Regions from separate parts of the Xylanibacter ruminicola 23 genome, predicted to be linked through region 1. Evidence: riboswitches for the same ligand, from Rfam matches in the RefSeq annotation. Region 1 holds a riboswitch; the other holds the start of a gene.

What was found. Region 1 has a riboswitch for thiamine pyrophosphate ahead of PRU_RS12785 (TonB-dependent receptor). Riboswitches for the same ligand answer to the same signal wherever they lie in the genome.
Region 2: linked by a shared signal. The riboswitch ahead of thiS (sulfur carrier protein ThiS) and the one ahead of PRU_RS12785 (TonB-dependent receptor) in region 1 are both predicted to bind thiamine pyrophosphate.

Annotation. Positions count from the first base shown of each region.
Region 1 covers NC_014033.1:3,000,634-3,008,223, forward strand. Annotated here, with positions in the region: gene polA (DNA polymerase I) at 1-1,646, shown strand, start outside; gene PRU_RS12775 (nucleoside kinase) at 1,647-3,308, opposite strand; gene PRU_RS12780 (Na/Pi cotransporter family protein) at 3,433-5,169, shown strand; TPP riboswitch at 5,330-5,425, shown strand; gene PRU_RS12785 (TonB-dependent receptor) at 5,465-7,590, shown strand, end outside.
Region 2 covers NC_014033.1:481,046-488,635, reverse strand. Annotated here, with positions in the region: gene PRU_RS02030 (HesA/MoeB/ThiF family protein) at 1-177, opposite strand, end outside; gene thiC (phosphomethylpyrimidine synthase ThiC) at 212-1,798, opposite strand; gene PRU_RS02020 (thiazole synthase) at 1,819-2,592, opposite strand; gene PRU_RS02015 (thiamine phosphate synthase) at 2,585-3,205, opposite strand; gene thiS (sulfur carrier protein ThiS) at 3,211-3,408, opposite strand; TPP riboswitch at 3,395-3,497, opposite strand; gene PRU_RS02005 (cation diffusion facilitator family transporter) at 3,592-4,488, shown strand; gene PRU_RS02000 (nitrilase-related carbon-nitrogen hydrolase) at 4,475-5,242, opposite strand; gene PRU_RS01995 (histidine-type phosphatase) at 5,363-6,673, shown strand; gene PRU_RS01990 (ROK family protein) at 6,657-7,481, shown strand.

The DNA.
Region 1 (7,590 bases):
TAAAGGAATTCGAGGCGTTTTACGTACCCGTTCCAGCCAATCGTGAAGAAGCGTTGCAAATTGTTAATATCTTTAAACCCGCATACGAGAACCCCGAAATTCTAAAAGTTGGTCAGAATTTGAAGTACGACCTCGAGGTGCTCAGAAATTACGGCATCGAACTGAAAGGAAAAATGTGGGACACGATGATAGCCCACTATCTCATCCAGCCCGAACTGCATCATAACATGGACTACATGGCTGAGATCTATCTGAACTATCAAACCATCCACATCGAAGAACTCATCGGCCCAAAAGGCAAGAACCAAAAATCGATGCGCTCTCTCCCACCCTCACAGGTTTACGAGTATGCCGCCGAGGATGCTGATATCACACTGCGACTAAAGAATAAACTGGAACCAGAGTTGAAGAAGGCCGAGTGCGAAGACCTATTCTATAATATAGAGATGCCACTGATGCCTGTATTGGCTGAAATGGAGTTGAATGGTGTTTGTTTGGATACAGCATCTCTGGCCGAAACGTCAAAACAATTCACCAACCGCATGAACGAAATCGAAGCCCGTATCTACGAGTTGGCAGGCGAACAGTTTAACATCGCATCGCCAAAGCAAGTTGGTGAGATACTCTTCGACAAGCTCAAGATAGTAGAGAAGGCCAAGAAAACTAAAACTGGACAGTATGTTACTTCGGAAGAAGTTTTGCAGCAACTCCGAAACAAGCACGAGATAGTTGCAGACATATTGGAACACAGAGGGTTAAAGAAGCTGATAGGCACCTACATCGATGCCCTACCTAAGCTTATTAACCCTAAAACCGGTCATATCCACACCTCGTTTAATCAAACGATTACCGCTACCGGACGCTTGTCGTCGTCCGATCCTAACCTGCAGAATATCCCCATTCGTGGTGAGGATGGCAAGGAAATCCGAAAGGCATTCATTCCAGAACCAGGTTGTCTGTTCTTTTCAGCCGACTATAGTCAGATTGAGCTGCGCGTTATGGCTCATCTCTCGCAGGATGCCGAAATGATAAAAGTGTTCAGCGAGGGTAAGGATTTGCATGCCGCCACAGCTGCCAATATATACAAAAAGCCCATCGAAGAGGTTACACGCGACGAACGAACCAAATCGAAACGCGCCAACTTCGGTATCATCTACGGTATAACCGTATTTGGACTTGCTGAGCGTCTGGATATCCCTCGCGACGAAGCTAAGATGCTGATAGACGGTTACTTCGACACCTTCCCACAGGTACACGATTATATGGAAAAATCTAAAGAAGTGGCTCGCGAGAAGGGTTACGTCACTACCCTATTCGGTCGTCGCCGCTATCTGCCAGATATTAACAGCCACAATGCTACCGTTCGCGGCTTTGCTGAGCGAAACGCCATCAACGCCCCAATTCAGGGCACTGCTGCCGATATCATCAAGGTGGCTATGATTCGCATCTACAACCGCTTTAAGGCCGAAGGAATACGCTCTAAAATGATTCTGCAGGTACACGACGAATTGAACTTCTCGGTGTACCCAGATGAGAAGGAAAAAGTAGAGGGCATCGTGCTCCAAGAGATGCAGAATGCCCTGAACTTAAGCGTACCCCTGGTGGCCGATTCTGGCTTTGGCAAGAATTGGCTCGAGGCGCACTAATTAGTAATTAAACGATGATCCGCCAAGGAACTCGCGAAGCAGCGACGTTGGTGGAATCTGAGTCTCAGGTATGGGACGGATATAGCGAAGGAACTTCAGCAGGCGATAAGCCTCTGCATGTTCCTTTGAATTTTCTGGAACCTGCTCTAACAGCGGCTCAGCCTGACTCTTAATCACAGCCAGTTCGAACAGCATAGCGGTGTTAAACATCGCATCGGCATTCTCCTGGAACGGGAAAATCCACTTGTTCTCCCCTGCCCTAACGCTTGGCCATCTGCGAATGCTCTCCTGAGCACTCACACCACGATACTTGTAGTCGCGGATAATACGGCGCAGCAGGCGGTTATCGGTAGTTGGGATATAGTTGTGATTATCGAGCAGAATGGTAGTAAGGGCCGAAGCATAGACACGGAAAATCTGATCGTTGGGAATCTCCGAAGTCAACTCTGGATTCAAGGCATGGATACCTTCTACCACCAGCACTTCGTTACCTTTCAACTGCAGTTTCTTACCACTCCACTCGCTCTTTCCCTTCTGGAAGTTATAGCGAGGCAACTCTACCTCCTCGCCTCTGAACAATGCCGAAAGCTGCTCGTTAAGCAACGGCAGATTCAAGGCATGCAGGTGCTCAAAATCGTAATCGCCCTTATCATCTTTTGGCGTTTGCTCGCGGTCAAGGAAATAATCATCCAGCGATATACCAACGGGATGGATACCATTTACGGCCAACTGCACGCTAAGACGCTTACAGGTAGTAGTTTTACCCGATGACGAAGGACCAGCTATCAGCACCAGTTTTACGCCCTTACGCTGGGCAATCTCGTCGGCAATATTAGCAATCTTCTTTTCCTGCAGCGCCTCGCTAATCTGTATGAGTTCCGACGAATGGCCATTCATGATAGTCTCGTTCAGGTCGCCAATGGTTCGCAAACCTAAGATATCCTGCCACTGATGGTGCTCCTTAAAGATGCCGAACATCTTATCCTGATGCAACATCTCACCCAACTCGTTAGGATGCTCGCGCGATGGCAAACGCAACAGCAAACCATCAAAATATTTCTCAAGTCCAAACAAGTAAAGCTGCTTGGTGTTCGTGAGCAAAGCACCATAGTAATAATCTATGTAACCATCTATCTCATAATAAGTTGTGTACAGTCTGCCTGTAGACTTCAACAGTTTTACCTTCGAACGGTTATGCAGAATGTCGAACATCCTGATAGCCTCTTCGGTAGTGGTTTCGTAACGATGAATGGGCAAAGCGGCATCGATGATTTCCTGCATACGGCGACGGATGGCACCCACATCATCCAGCGAGATTGGACGACCGATTGACAGGTTTACAAAAGAGCCATTTGATACAGGGATATCAATAGACACCTTACAGGGCGTAAACAAATCGTGCACAGCCTTGCAAAGCACAAAGAACAAACTGCGAGTATAAGCACGCGAACCACTCGACGAGCAGATATCCAGAAACTCTACCTGTTTCTGCTTGTACAAGCGGTAGTGCATACCCTCTACCTTATTATTTACATGTGCCGAGATGGGACCATGCTCGATCTCAACACCCGACAAAGCATATACATCTTCGATAGTAGATCCTACAGGAACCTCTACAGCTTTATCGTTATTTACAATATGTATTTTTACTAACTTCTCCATAAGCCTTAAATTGAGTTTTTAATTATTTTGTCTGCAAAGATAACATTTTTCTGAAATCTTAACTTACATTTCAGAGTTTTTTTTTATCTTTGTCCCCGAATTACTAAATATAGATACGATTTTTATGTCAATCTGGATTATTTTCAAACTCCTGGGATCGCTTGCGCTATTGATGTTCGGTATGAAGTCGATGAGTGAGGCATTACAGAAGATGGCGGGTCCACAATTACGCCATGTGTTAGGTGCGATGACAACCAATCGCTTTACCGGCATGCTTACAGGTATGCTTGTTACAGCTTCAGTACAGTCATCAACAGCCACCACTGTGATGACTGTTTCGTTTGTTAATGCGGGCTTGTTAACCTTGGCACAAGCAATTTCGGTTATCATGGGTGCCAACATCGGAACCACCCTTACCGCCTGGATTATGTCGGCAGGTATGTCATTCGATATTACCAGCGCTGTTTATCCGGCATTCTTCCTAGGCATCATACTGATTTATCAGAAGAGATACCGCTATATCGGCGATTTCCTGTTCGGACTATCGTTCCTGCTGATGGGACTGGGTACGCTGAGAATGACGGGCACAGAGATGCATTTGGGCGAAAACCAGGCCCTACTCGACTTCTTTGCATCGTTCGATCCCGATTCGTTCTTCACCACCCTGATATTCCTGTTCTTAGGCGGCGTACTTACCTTCTGCGTACAGTCGTCGGCAGCAGTTATGGCCATCACCATGATTCTCTGTTCTAGTGGCGCTCTGCCTATCTATCAGGGTATTGCATTAGTTATGGGTGAGAATATCGGAACCACCATTACCTCAAACCTCGCTGCCCTATCGGCCAATACTCAGGCCCGTAGAGCTGCCCTCGCCCACATGTTCTTCAACGTGTTTGGTGTGGTTTGGATTCTGTTTGTGTTCCGTCCGTTCATCGACGCCGTTTGCGGCATGGTGGGCTACGATGTAAACATGACTAAAGATGCCGTTACAACAAGCGTATTCCTGGCCAACGCCGCCAAACTAAGCTTTGTGCTGGCAGCCTTCCATACCTGCTTTAACGTGGCTAACACCTTTATTCTTATTTGGTTTATCCCACAGATTGAGCGCTTTGTATGCTGGGTTATCAAGCCTAAGAAGGTTGACGAGGAAGAGGACTTCCGCTTGCACTTTATTACCGCCGGCTTCATGAAAACACCAGAGCTTTCGGTGCTCGAGGCACAGAAGGAAATCCAGTCGTTCTCGGATCGTATGCAGCGTATGTTCAATATGGTTCGCGAACTGCTCACCCTCTCGTCAAGCTCAAGCAGTAAGAAGGATAATCGCGACTCTGAGTTTAACAAGCTTTACACCCGCATTGAGAAATACGAAGGCATCAGCGATAACATGGAGATTGAGATTGCCAACTATCTTAACTCCGTGAGCGACGCTCACCTGTCAGACGACTCAAAGGCTAAGATTCGTGCTATGTTACGCGAAATCAGCGAGTTAGAGAGTATTGGAGATGCTTGTTTCAACATGGCTCGTACCATTTCGAGAAAGTACAACGGCAAACAGGATCACTTTAACGAGAAGCAGTACGACCACATCCATCAGATGATGGAGCTCACCGATCAGTCGCTCTCACAGATGAACCGACTGATGATGGGCCGCAAGGAGTCGTTCGATGTAAACCGCACTTTCAATATCGAGCACGAAATCAATAACTTCCGCGACCAGCTCAAGTCGCAGAACATCAACGATGTTAACAACCGCGAGTACACTTACGCCGTTGGTACCATTTATATGGACCTGATTAACGAGTGTGAGAAGCTGGGCGACTATGTAGTTAACGTAGTTGAGGCAAGAATGGGTCTTAGATAAACAACAATCCGATAACGATTGGTTTCAAAGGCAGAAACTGTCAGTTCCTCAGGCGGGAACTGGCAGTTTCTTTATGAGAAAACCATCCTTTCCAACTGGTAAAACATAAAAATATGCCATAAAAGTATGGCTATTATAGAAAATATCATTACCTTTGCAGCCAATTATCAAGGGGTGCCTACGAGTGTAGGCTGAGATGATACCCTCTAACCTGATCTGGATTATGCCAGCGTAGGGATGGATAGCAGACAATAAACACCCCCTTAACATTATTAATTATTGATACTATTGTAGTATGAAAAGATTTGTTTTAGGAATGGCTGCATTAGTGTGTGCAGCAGGCGCAAACGCACAGCGTAAAGCAGCCCTCTACGATTCTACACAAGTAGAAGCGCTGAACGAAATTGTAGTAAAAGGTGTCAGGACACAGAAAAATGCACCATTTGCAGTAGCAAACATCAAGAAAAAGGAGCTTAACGCTTTCTCGAACACAGGAAAAGAATTGCCTTTCCTCTTTTCGCAGACCCCAGGTGTACTGGCTTGGAGCGAAAACGGACTGGGCACAGGTACTACTTATATGCGCATTCGTGGTGCAGGCGATTCGCGCATCAACGTAACACTGGATGGCGTACCCCTGAATTCGCCTGAAGATCAGTGTGTTTTCTGGGCCAACATGAACTCTTACGGTTCGCTGTTAGGTAGTGTACAGATTCAGCGCGGTGTAGGCACATCAACCAACGGTGATGGCGCCTTTGGCGGAACTGTAGCACTCGCTTCAGCCATTCCAAATCAGAAGGCTGGGGGAGAAGTGTCAGTATCATACGGCTCATTCAACACATTCAATGTAGGTGGAAAGTTCTCAACAGGTTTACTGTGGAATCATCTGATTTTTGATGGTGCCTATCACGAGACCAATACTGATGGATTTATCCATGGAACCAGCGGACGCAGCGGTTCTTACTATGGCGGACTCACCTGGATTGGCAACAAGTTCCAGATTCGTTATAAGAACATCGGAAACTTTGAAAAAACCGGTCAGGCTTGGAACGGCGTAACAGCAGGCGACAACGATATGAGTCTGATGGACGGAACTTACGGTATCAACACTGGCATCAAGACCTACAAGGATATGTGGAACGCCGGTCTGGGCAAGTACAACTCGCTGTACGAATACCTGACTGGTTACGAAAAAGATGCCAACGGCAACTATCCCACAGCGCGCTATCAGCTGAACGACGGCAGCTATTGGAACAAAACCACCGATAACTTCTGGCAGAACCACAACATCCTCTCAGCCGCCTACGATATCAACGACAACTGGAGCATTTCAGGTTCGCTGCACTACACTTACGGCTACGGCTATTATAACGAGTTCCGTCCTCAGAACAAGCTGAAGAAGTTTGGCATGACCTACAGCGGCGTTAAAAAGACCGACTTCGTGCGCCAGAAAGGACTGAGCCAGAACACTTACGGTTTTATCTGGAATGCAAACTACAAGAACGATGCATGGGATGTTATCGGCGGCATGTCGCTTCAGGAGTTCGACGGCAATCACTTTGGTTATGTTACCTATATTGCCAACGATGATGTACGAAAGAAATACATGTCTAATGGCGACTACAAATACTACGATTCTGATGCCACCAAGTTTGATGGTAGCGCCTTTGTAAAGGCTGCTTATCACATCAACGAACAGTGGGATATCTTCGGCGACCTGCAGTATCGCTACGTACAGTACGAAAGTAACGGTATTAACGATAAGTTCTACGAAGAGGGCAGCAGCTATTACAACCAGCGCCTCGATATCGATCAGAAGTATCGTTTCCTGAATCCCAAGGCCGGTTTCTCTTGGAATCTGAACAATCACCGCATTTACGGATCGGTAGCACTTAGCCACCGCGAACCAGAACGTAATAACTTTACAGATAATGGTGCAAAGCCATTCCCTAAGGCCGAAAGCCTGTTAGATTACGAGTTGGGTTACACCTTTAACAACGACATCTTCCGCTTTGGTGTAAACCTTTATTACATGGACTACACCAACCAGTTTGTACAGACTGGCGAGAAGAGTGATATTGGCGAGGATCTTACCACAAACATCAAAGACTCATACCGTATGGGCGTAGAAATCCAGGGTGGGGTAGATGTTACCTCTTGGCTCAGCATTGAGGGTAATGCTTCACTCAGCCAGAATAAAATCAAAGACTTCGACGAGGTGGCCAGCGTAAACTGGGAAGAGTCGTTCCGCACTATCCACTACGACAACTCTACACTTGCTTTCTCACCCTCAACCATCCTGAACGGTTTTGTAAACCTGCATTGGAATGGTTTGCAGGCTGTATGGCACACCAATTTTGTAAGCCGTCAGTACCTGGATAATACAGAGAACGCTGATCGTTCGCTGCCTTGCTACTCAGCTTC
Region 2 (7,590 bases), 1.1 Mb from region 1:
CACACCGATGGTGCCCACACCAGCTGCTGCCAGATACAGGGCCACAGGCGAGCCTAAGCCCCCTGCCCCCACCAGCAGCACCTTGGCCTGCAGCAGTTTGCTTTGTGCCTCAGGTCCGAAACCTTCCAGTATCAAGTGGCGGTTATAACGCCTACATTGTTCACTCGTTAGTTCCATTAAAGTTTAATGTTTAATGTTTAATGTTTAATGTTTAATGTTTAATCTTCCTCAAATCGTGCGTGAGCTTGGCAGCGCAGAAGTTAGGGCCGCACATGGTGCAGTACTCGCCATCGGTATGTCCTGCCTCGGTGAAATACTGCAGCGCCAGTTCGGGATCCAACGACAGGTGGAACTGGTCGCGCCAACGGAACTCGAAACGGGCTTTCGACAGGGCGTTATCGCGGATGGTGGCACCGGGGTGTCCCTTTGCCAGGTCGGCTGCATGGGCAGCTATCTTATAGGCAATGATACCTGCGCGCACATCATCCTTATTAGGCAGGGCCAGATGCTCCTTGGGGGTTACGTAGCAGAGCATGGCAGTTCCCAGCCAGGCTATCTGCGCACCACCGATGGCACTGGTAATATGATCGTAGCCAGGAGCGATATCGGTAACAATAGGTCCGAGGGTGTAGAATGGTGCCTCGTGGCACTTCTCCAACTGGCGCTCCATGTTCTCCTTGATTTTATGCATGGGCACATGACCGGGACCCTCGATAAAGGCCTGCACATTCTTCTCCCAGGCACGTACCACCAGCTCGCCCATGGTGTCGAGTTCGGCAAACTGGGCGGCATCGTTGGCATCGGCTGTACAGCCAGGGCGCAAACCATCGCCCAGCGACAGGGCCACATCATATTTGGCCACAATATCGCAGATATCATCAAAGTGCTCATACAGGAAGCTCTCCTTATCGTGCAGCAGGCACCACTTGCTCATAATGCTACCGCCACGACTCACGATACCGCACAATCTGCTATCGGCCAGGTGCACGTTGTGGCGACGGATGCCGGCATGGATGGTAAAGTAATCCACACCCTGCTCGCACTGTTCGATGAGTGTGTCGCGATACACCTCCCACGAGAGGTCTTCCACCTTGCCATCCACCTTTTCCAAAGCCTGATAGATGGGCACGGTGCCTACGGGTACAGGACAGTTACGCAGAATCCACTCGCGGGTTTCGTGAATGTTGTTACCCGTTGAGAGGTCCATCAGCGTGTCGCCACCCCACTTACACGACCAAACGGCCTTATCCACCTCTTCATCGATGCTCGATGTCGTGGCCGAATTACCGATATTGGTATTGATTTTCACCGCAAAGTTGCGTCCGATAATCATCGGCTCGCTCTCGGGGTGATGGATGTTAGCGGGGATAACGGCACGTCCGCGTGCCACCTCCTGGCGTACGTATTCGGGAGTGATATGACTCTCGATACCCAGTGCCTGGCAGTTCATGTTTTCGCGAATGGCCACATACTCCATCTCGGGAGTGATGATGCCTGCCTTGGCACACGCCATCTGGGTGATGCCCTGCCCCTTCTGAGCACGATCGGCAATCCACTGCTGGCGCATGGGTGGCAGTCCCTTCTTCAGGTCAACCGTATAGTTGGGGTCGGTATAAGGACCGCTGGTATCGTAGATATACACTGGTTCGTTCTTCTCTACGTGGGTTTTGCCATCGGCATCCTTCGTCACCGTTGGTGTCAGGTTCACCTTGGTCATACCCACCTTTACATCAGGATACAAATTTCCTTGCATATAAGCCTTCTCTCTCTGAGCATAGGCCTTGTGATCGTTTATCATTAAAAATTAAACATTAAACATTAAACATTTAAAAACGCCGTGAGTGGGCTCGAAGCTTCGGCGCAATCGGCGATGGCTCCTAAGCCTGCCTCGAAGGCCTGGCGACCGGCGATGACAGCCTGACGGAAGGCATCAGCCATTTTTACGGGATCGCCTGCAACGGCAATGGCGGTATTCACCAGCACGCAGTCGGCACCCATCTCCATGGCCTCGGCAGCATGACTGGGGGCACCAATACCGGCATCAACCACTACAGGCACCGTGGCCTGGTCGATGATAATCTGCAGAAAATCCTTCATTCTCAAACCCTTGTTGGTACCGATGGGGGCAGCCAGTGGCATCACCGTAGCCGCACCAGCCTCTTCCAGATGCTTACACAGCGTAGGGTCGGCCTGGCAGTATGGCAGCACCACAAAGCCCAGTTTTACCAACTGCTCGGTGGCCTTCAGCGTCTCAACCGAGTCGGGCAACAAGTAGCGTGGGTCGGGGTGTATCTCCAACTTCAACCAGTTGGTGCCAAAGGCCTCGCGGGCCATCTGGGCAGCAAACACCGCCTCTTCAGCATTACGCACACCCGAGGTATTGGGTAGCAGTTGTATACGTGGGTTCTGGGTGATGTGTGTCAGCAAATCGTCGTTCTTGTCGTCGAGTTCCACACGTTTCATGGCAACGGTAACCATCTCCGATCCCGAAGCCTCGATAGCCTGGGCCATCAGCACATTGTTGTTAAACTTGCCTGTGCCCAGAAACAAACGAGAGTTAAACTCCCGTCCTGCAATTACTAATTTACTCATGATTAACTATGTTTGTTAAGTGTTTCATTTCGTCAATGGGGTTCGCAGCCCTTAGCACCGTACCACTCAGGGCAATGCCGGTGATGCCGGTTGCCAGTATGGCGGGTATATCGTCCTTGGTAATACCGCCGATAGCCACAATGGGTATGTCGATATGCGCCGCACGCATCTCGATAATAATCCGTCGGTAGCCATCCAGTCCTAATACCGGCGACAACTTCTGCTTGGTGGTAGTAAAGCGGAAGGGGCCACAGCCAATGTAGTCGGCACCAGCCGCATAGTGGGCTTTTACATCCCAGATGGTGTTAGCTGTTCCACCTATGATATAATCGGGGCCTAACTGGCGGCGTGCCTCGCTAATGGGCATATCGTTCTTACCCAGATGCACACCATCGGCCTGCAACTCCTTTACTAATGCCACGCGATCGTCGATAATAAACGTAGCGCCATACTGCTTACATAGCTTCTGGGCCTCAATCGCAACAGGGCGCACCTCATCGTCGGTAGCGTCCTTCATGCGCAGCTGTATCCATCGGCAACCACCCTGCAAGGCAAGACGGATGCTGTCCAGATAGCTATACTTATCAGTGTAGTGAGATATAAACTGTAACATAGCCCTTACCCCCCGCATGCAGCTTTGATAATAGTGATAGTGGCGCCCTCTTGCAGGATGGTGTCATCCCAAGTAGTGCGCGGTTTCAACTCATTATCGATAGCTATTGCCACACCTTTGGCGGGCAACTGCAATTGGGCGGCAAGCTCGGATACAGTTTTGGCTTGCGTCTCGTGTTGTTTGTTGTTAATCCTTACTTTCATATTGCATTCCTCCGACGGCATTACCCGTATCAGGTTCTATGGGTATTTTCTCAGCTTTGGCACATGCCTCAGCACCCCGAATATTTAATTTTGCGCTGCAAAAGTAATGTTTTTATTTCTATCTGACAAATAAATCGCAGTTTTTTTTGCTATTTGCTATCAATTTACTACTTTTGCACTACAATGAAAAGAAATAAAGAGATATATAAGGTAACAATGGTGGGTGGCGCGGTAAATGTGGTGCTACTGCTGTTTAAGTTTGTGGCGGGCATTGTGGGACATAGTGCGGCAATGATTGCCGATGCGGTGCACTCGCTGTCCGACTTTGTCACAGATATCATCGTGCTGGTGTTTGTGCGCATCAGCGGCAAACCTACCGACAAATCGCACGAGTACGGGCATGGTAAATACGAAACGCTGGCCACCACACTGATTGGGTTGGCACTACTGATAGTAGCCGTAGGTATTGTGTACAGCGCACTCACCAAAATTATCCATTGGGCACAGGGCGGCACCTTAGAGGCACCAGGCATGCTGGCGCTATGGGCTGCACTTCTTTCGATTGTACTCAAGGAGGCGGTGTTCCACTACTCGATGGTGCAGGCCCGCAAGCTGAACTCGCAGGCAGTAGAGGCCAACGCCTGGCATCACCGCAGCGATGCCCTGTCGAGTATAGGCACAGCCATCGGCATTGGTGGCGCCATCTTCTTAGGTGAACGATGGACGGTGCTCGATCCCATGGCAGGTATCATCGTGGGCCTATTTATTATTAAGGTGGCGATAGACCTGCTGCGTAATGGCATTGGCGACCTGATGGAGCATTCGCTGCCCGATGAGGTTGAGAGCGAGATTCTGCAGCTGGCAGGATCGATACCTGGCGTTACAGAGCCACACGATCTGCACACGCGCCGAATAGGCAATCATTACGCCATAGAACTGCACATACTGATGGACGACGACATCAGTTTGCGCGAGGCTCACAACAAAAGCGAAGAAGTGGAGAATATCCTACGCGAACACTACGGCAAGGAAACCCACATATCGGTACACGTAGAACCAAAAAGCATCAGAGAACATTAAACTCGTCGGCATCGTCCAGCACAGGGAACTTCTTACGGAAACGCTGCAGCTGTTCCATGTCGAGTTCAACGGTAGCAATACCCTCCTCACCATCGGCACACTGGGCGATGGTGCGGCCATAGGCATCAATCACCACCGAACCACCAATATACTTACAAGCAGCATCGCTACCCACACGGTTTACGCCTATCACATAGCACTGATTCTCGATGGCACGTGCCTTCAGCAGCGTTTGCCAGGCATCCTGACGCTGTTCGGGCCAGTTGGCTACATAGATGATGGCGTCGTAATCGCCACGCGAACGCGAAAACACCGGGAATCGCAAATCGTAGCACACCTGCAGCAGGAAACGCACACCACCCCACTCTACTACCACACGGCGATCGCCTGGCACATAATCCTTTGTTTCGCCAGCATACGTAAACAAATGGCGCTTATCGTAATAGTCGTACTTGCCATCAGGATGCATAAAAATCAAGCGATTACGCAGCAATCCCTCTGTATCTTTTTTTGCCACACTACCTACTATGGCGGCATTATGCAGCATGGCCTGGTACGCCATCCACTGCAACATAAAGTGAGCCGGAGCACCCACCCCACCTACATAGCCCTCGGCCATAAAACCTGTGGCAAAGGTTTCTGGCAACACATACATATCGGCACCCGGCTGCTGATTTAACAACGGATCCAAACGGTCCATATTATTAAAAAAATTGCTACTGGGTATATCGTGTTGTACAATCGCTATCTTCATAATCTTTATACCTTATTAATATAATGTGGCGGCAAAGATACAAAAAAAACTAAAAAAATGCACCACCTTATAGAAAAATAATGTATATTTGCGCCACAAATCAACTATTCAAAACAGTTTATGAATCATTTAAAACAAACCTTTATCTGTGCTTTTACAGCTACGATGCTCTGTGCGCCCATGCAGGCCCAGACATCAAAGGCCGAACTGTTGGCTAACATGGAGTTGGCTACCGGCAACTATTGTAATTACCCTCTGCCCAAGGGAACAGTAACACCCGCACCTGCAGGTTACGAACCATTCTACGTGAGTCATTACGGCCGTCACGGTGCCCGTTATATGACCGACGACAATGCCTACAAATACGTGATTGGCAAGATGGATACCGCCCAGGCGCGCGGCTGGCTTACACCCAAAGGCGTAGAGGTGCTGCAACGTATAAAACTGGCTGCTGCCGATGCATGGCATCGCGATGGCGACCTGACTAAGCTGGGTGCCCGACAGCATCAGGGCATAGCCCACCGACTGGCTACCAACTACCCACAGCTACTGATGCAGCCCGTTGAGGTAAAAGCCAACTCATCAACCGTTCGTCGCTGCATGCTCTCGATGGCCAACTTCTGTCAGGAACTGAAGAGCATGAATCCAAAGCTCAGCATCACAATGGATGCCAGCGAACACGATATGTACTACCTGATACCCAACGACAGTATTTTCATCCCCAAGAAAGGTATCGACGGACATCTGTACGACAAGCTGGACAAGTTCCGCCACGAAAAGCTGAACGGACGCTACCAGATGCAGATGCTGTTTAAGGATTCCAAACAACTGGAAGGATTTGTGGATGGCTACAAGCTGGCCGATGGCTTGTGGAACATCGCCTCGAACATGCATTGTCTGCCCGAGTTGAATCTGTCGTTCAACGACCTGTTTACCACCGACGAACTTATCGACGGCTTTTATGTTTACAATGCCAGCTGGTGCCTGTGGGAGGGATTGATGCCTGGTTCGCGCCCCAACTACTACGCCATCTATCCGCTGCTGAAGAACTTCCTCGACGAGGCCGACCTCATGATAGCTTCGGGTAAGAAACAGGTGCGCCTGCGCTTCGGTCACGACAGCGTGCTGCTACCTTTCTCATATATATTAGGTATGAAAGAGGCTCTGGGTGGCACGCAGGATATGGAGAATCTGCATAACACATTTGCCCTGTTCCGACTCATCCCCATGGCAGGTAACGTGCAGCTTATCTTCTTCCGCAAGCAGGGCTCGGATGATATCCTGGTTAAATTCCTGATGAACGAGAACGAGACATCCATCCCCATCCAGACCGACTGCTACCCCTTCTACCATTGGAAGGATGTTTCGGCCTATTATCGTAACATTTTGAAACAAGCAAACGTAACCTATAAAGATGAAAATAGCGATTGATTTAGGCGGTACCAACATGCGTGTTGGACTGACCGATGGCGCCACGGTGGTTGATACCGTGATAGAGCCCTGCCCCGCACAGGAGCCCGAGGAGGTGGTGCTTGCCCAACTGAAGCGACAGATTTCCCAGCTGATGCGCCCCGAGGTAACGGGCATTGGTGTGGGTGTGCCTTCGGTGGTAGATTGCCAGCAGGGCATCGTATATAATGTGGCCAATATCCCCTCGTGGCAGGAGGTACACCTGAAGGAGATTCTCGAAAACGACTTTAGTGTGCCCGTAGCCGTTAACAACGATGCCAACTGCTTTGCCTTGGGTGCCTGGCGCTATGGCGAGGGCAAGGGCACGCAGAATATGGTGGGCCTGACGATAGGTACCGGCATTGGCGCAGGTATCATCATCGATGGCAAACTGTATAACGGCGTGAACACGGGGGCTGGCGAGATAGGTTCGCTGCCCTATCTGGATGCCGACTACGAGTTTTACTGCAGTAGCCGATTCTTCAGTAAGCTGCATGGCGACACAGGTGCTAACTTTGCCAAGTTGGCTTTGGCTGGCGACAAGGAGGCGCTGGCTGTGTGGCAGGAGTTTGGCACGCATGTGGGCAACCTGATGAAGGCGGTGCTGTTTACCTATGCCCCCGAAGCCATCATCATCGGTGGCGGCATAGCCAACGCATTCGCACTTTACGAAGCGCCCATGCGCCAGCAGCTCAGCACCTTCCCCTACCCCGAGAACGTAGCTGCCACCCGCATCCAGCCATCAACCTTACCAAACGCTGCCATGCTGGGAGCCGCAGCTTTACATTAAACATTAAACATTAAACATTAACATTAAAGGCTGCGATTAAGCGAGAACAGAGCCAAGCTTGCTTGGGCTTTGTCGAGCGTGAGCAGGCTCAATACGAAGTATTAACATT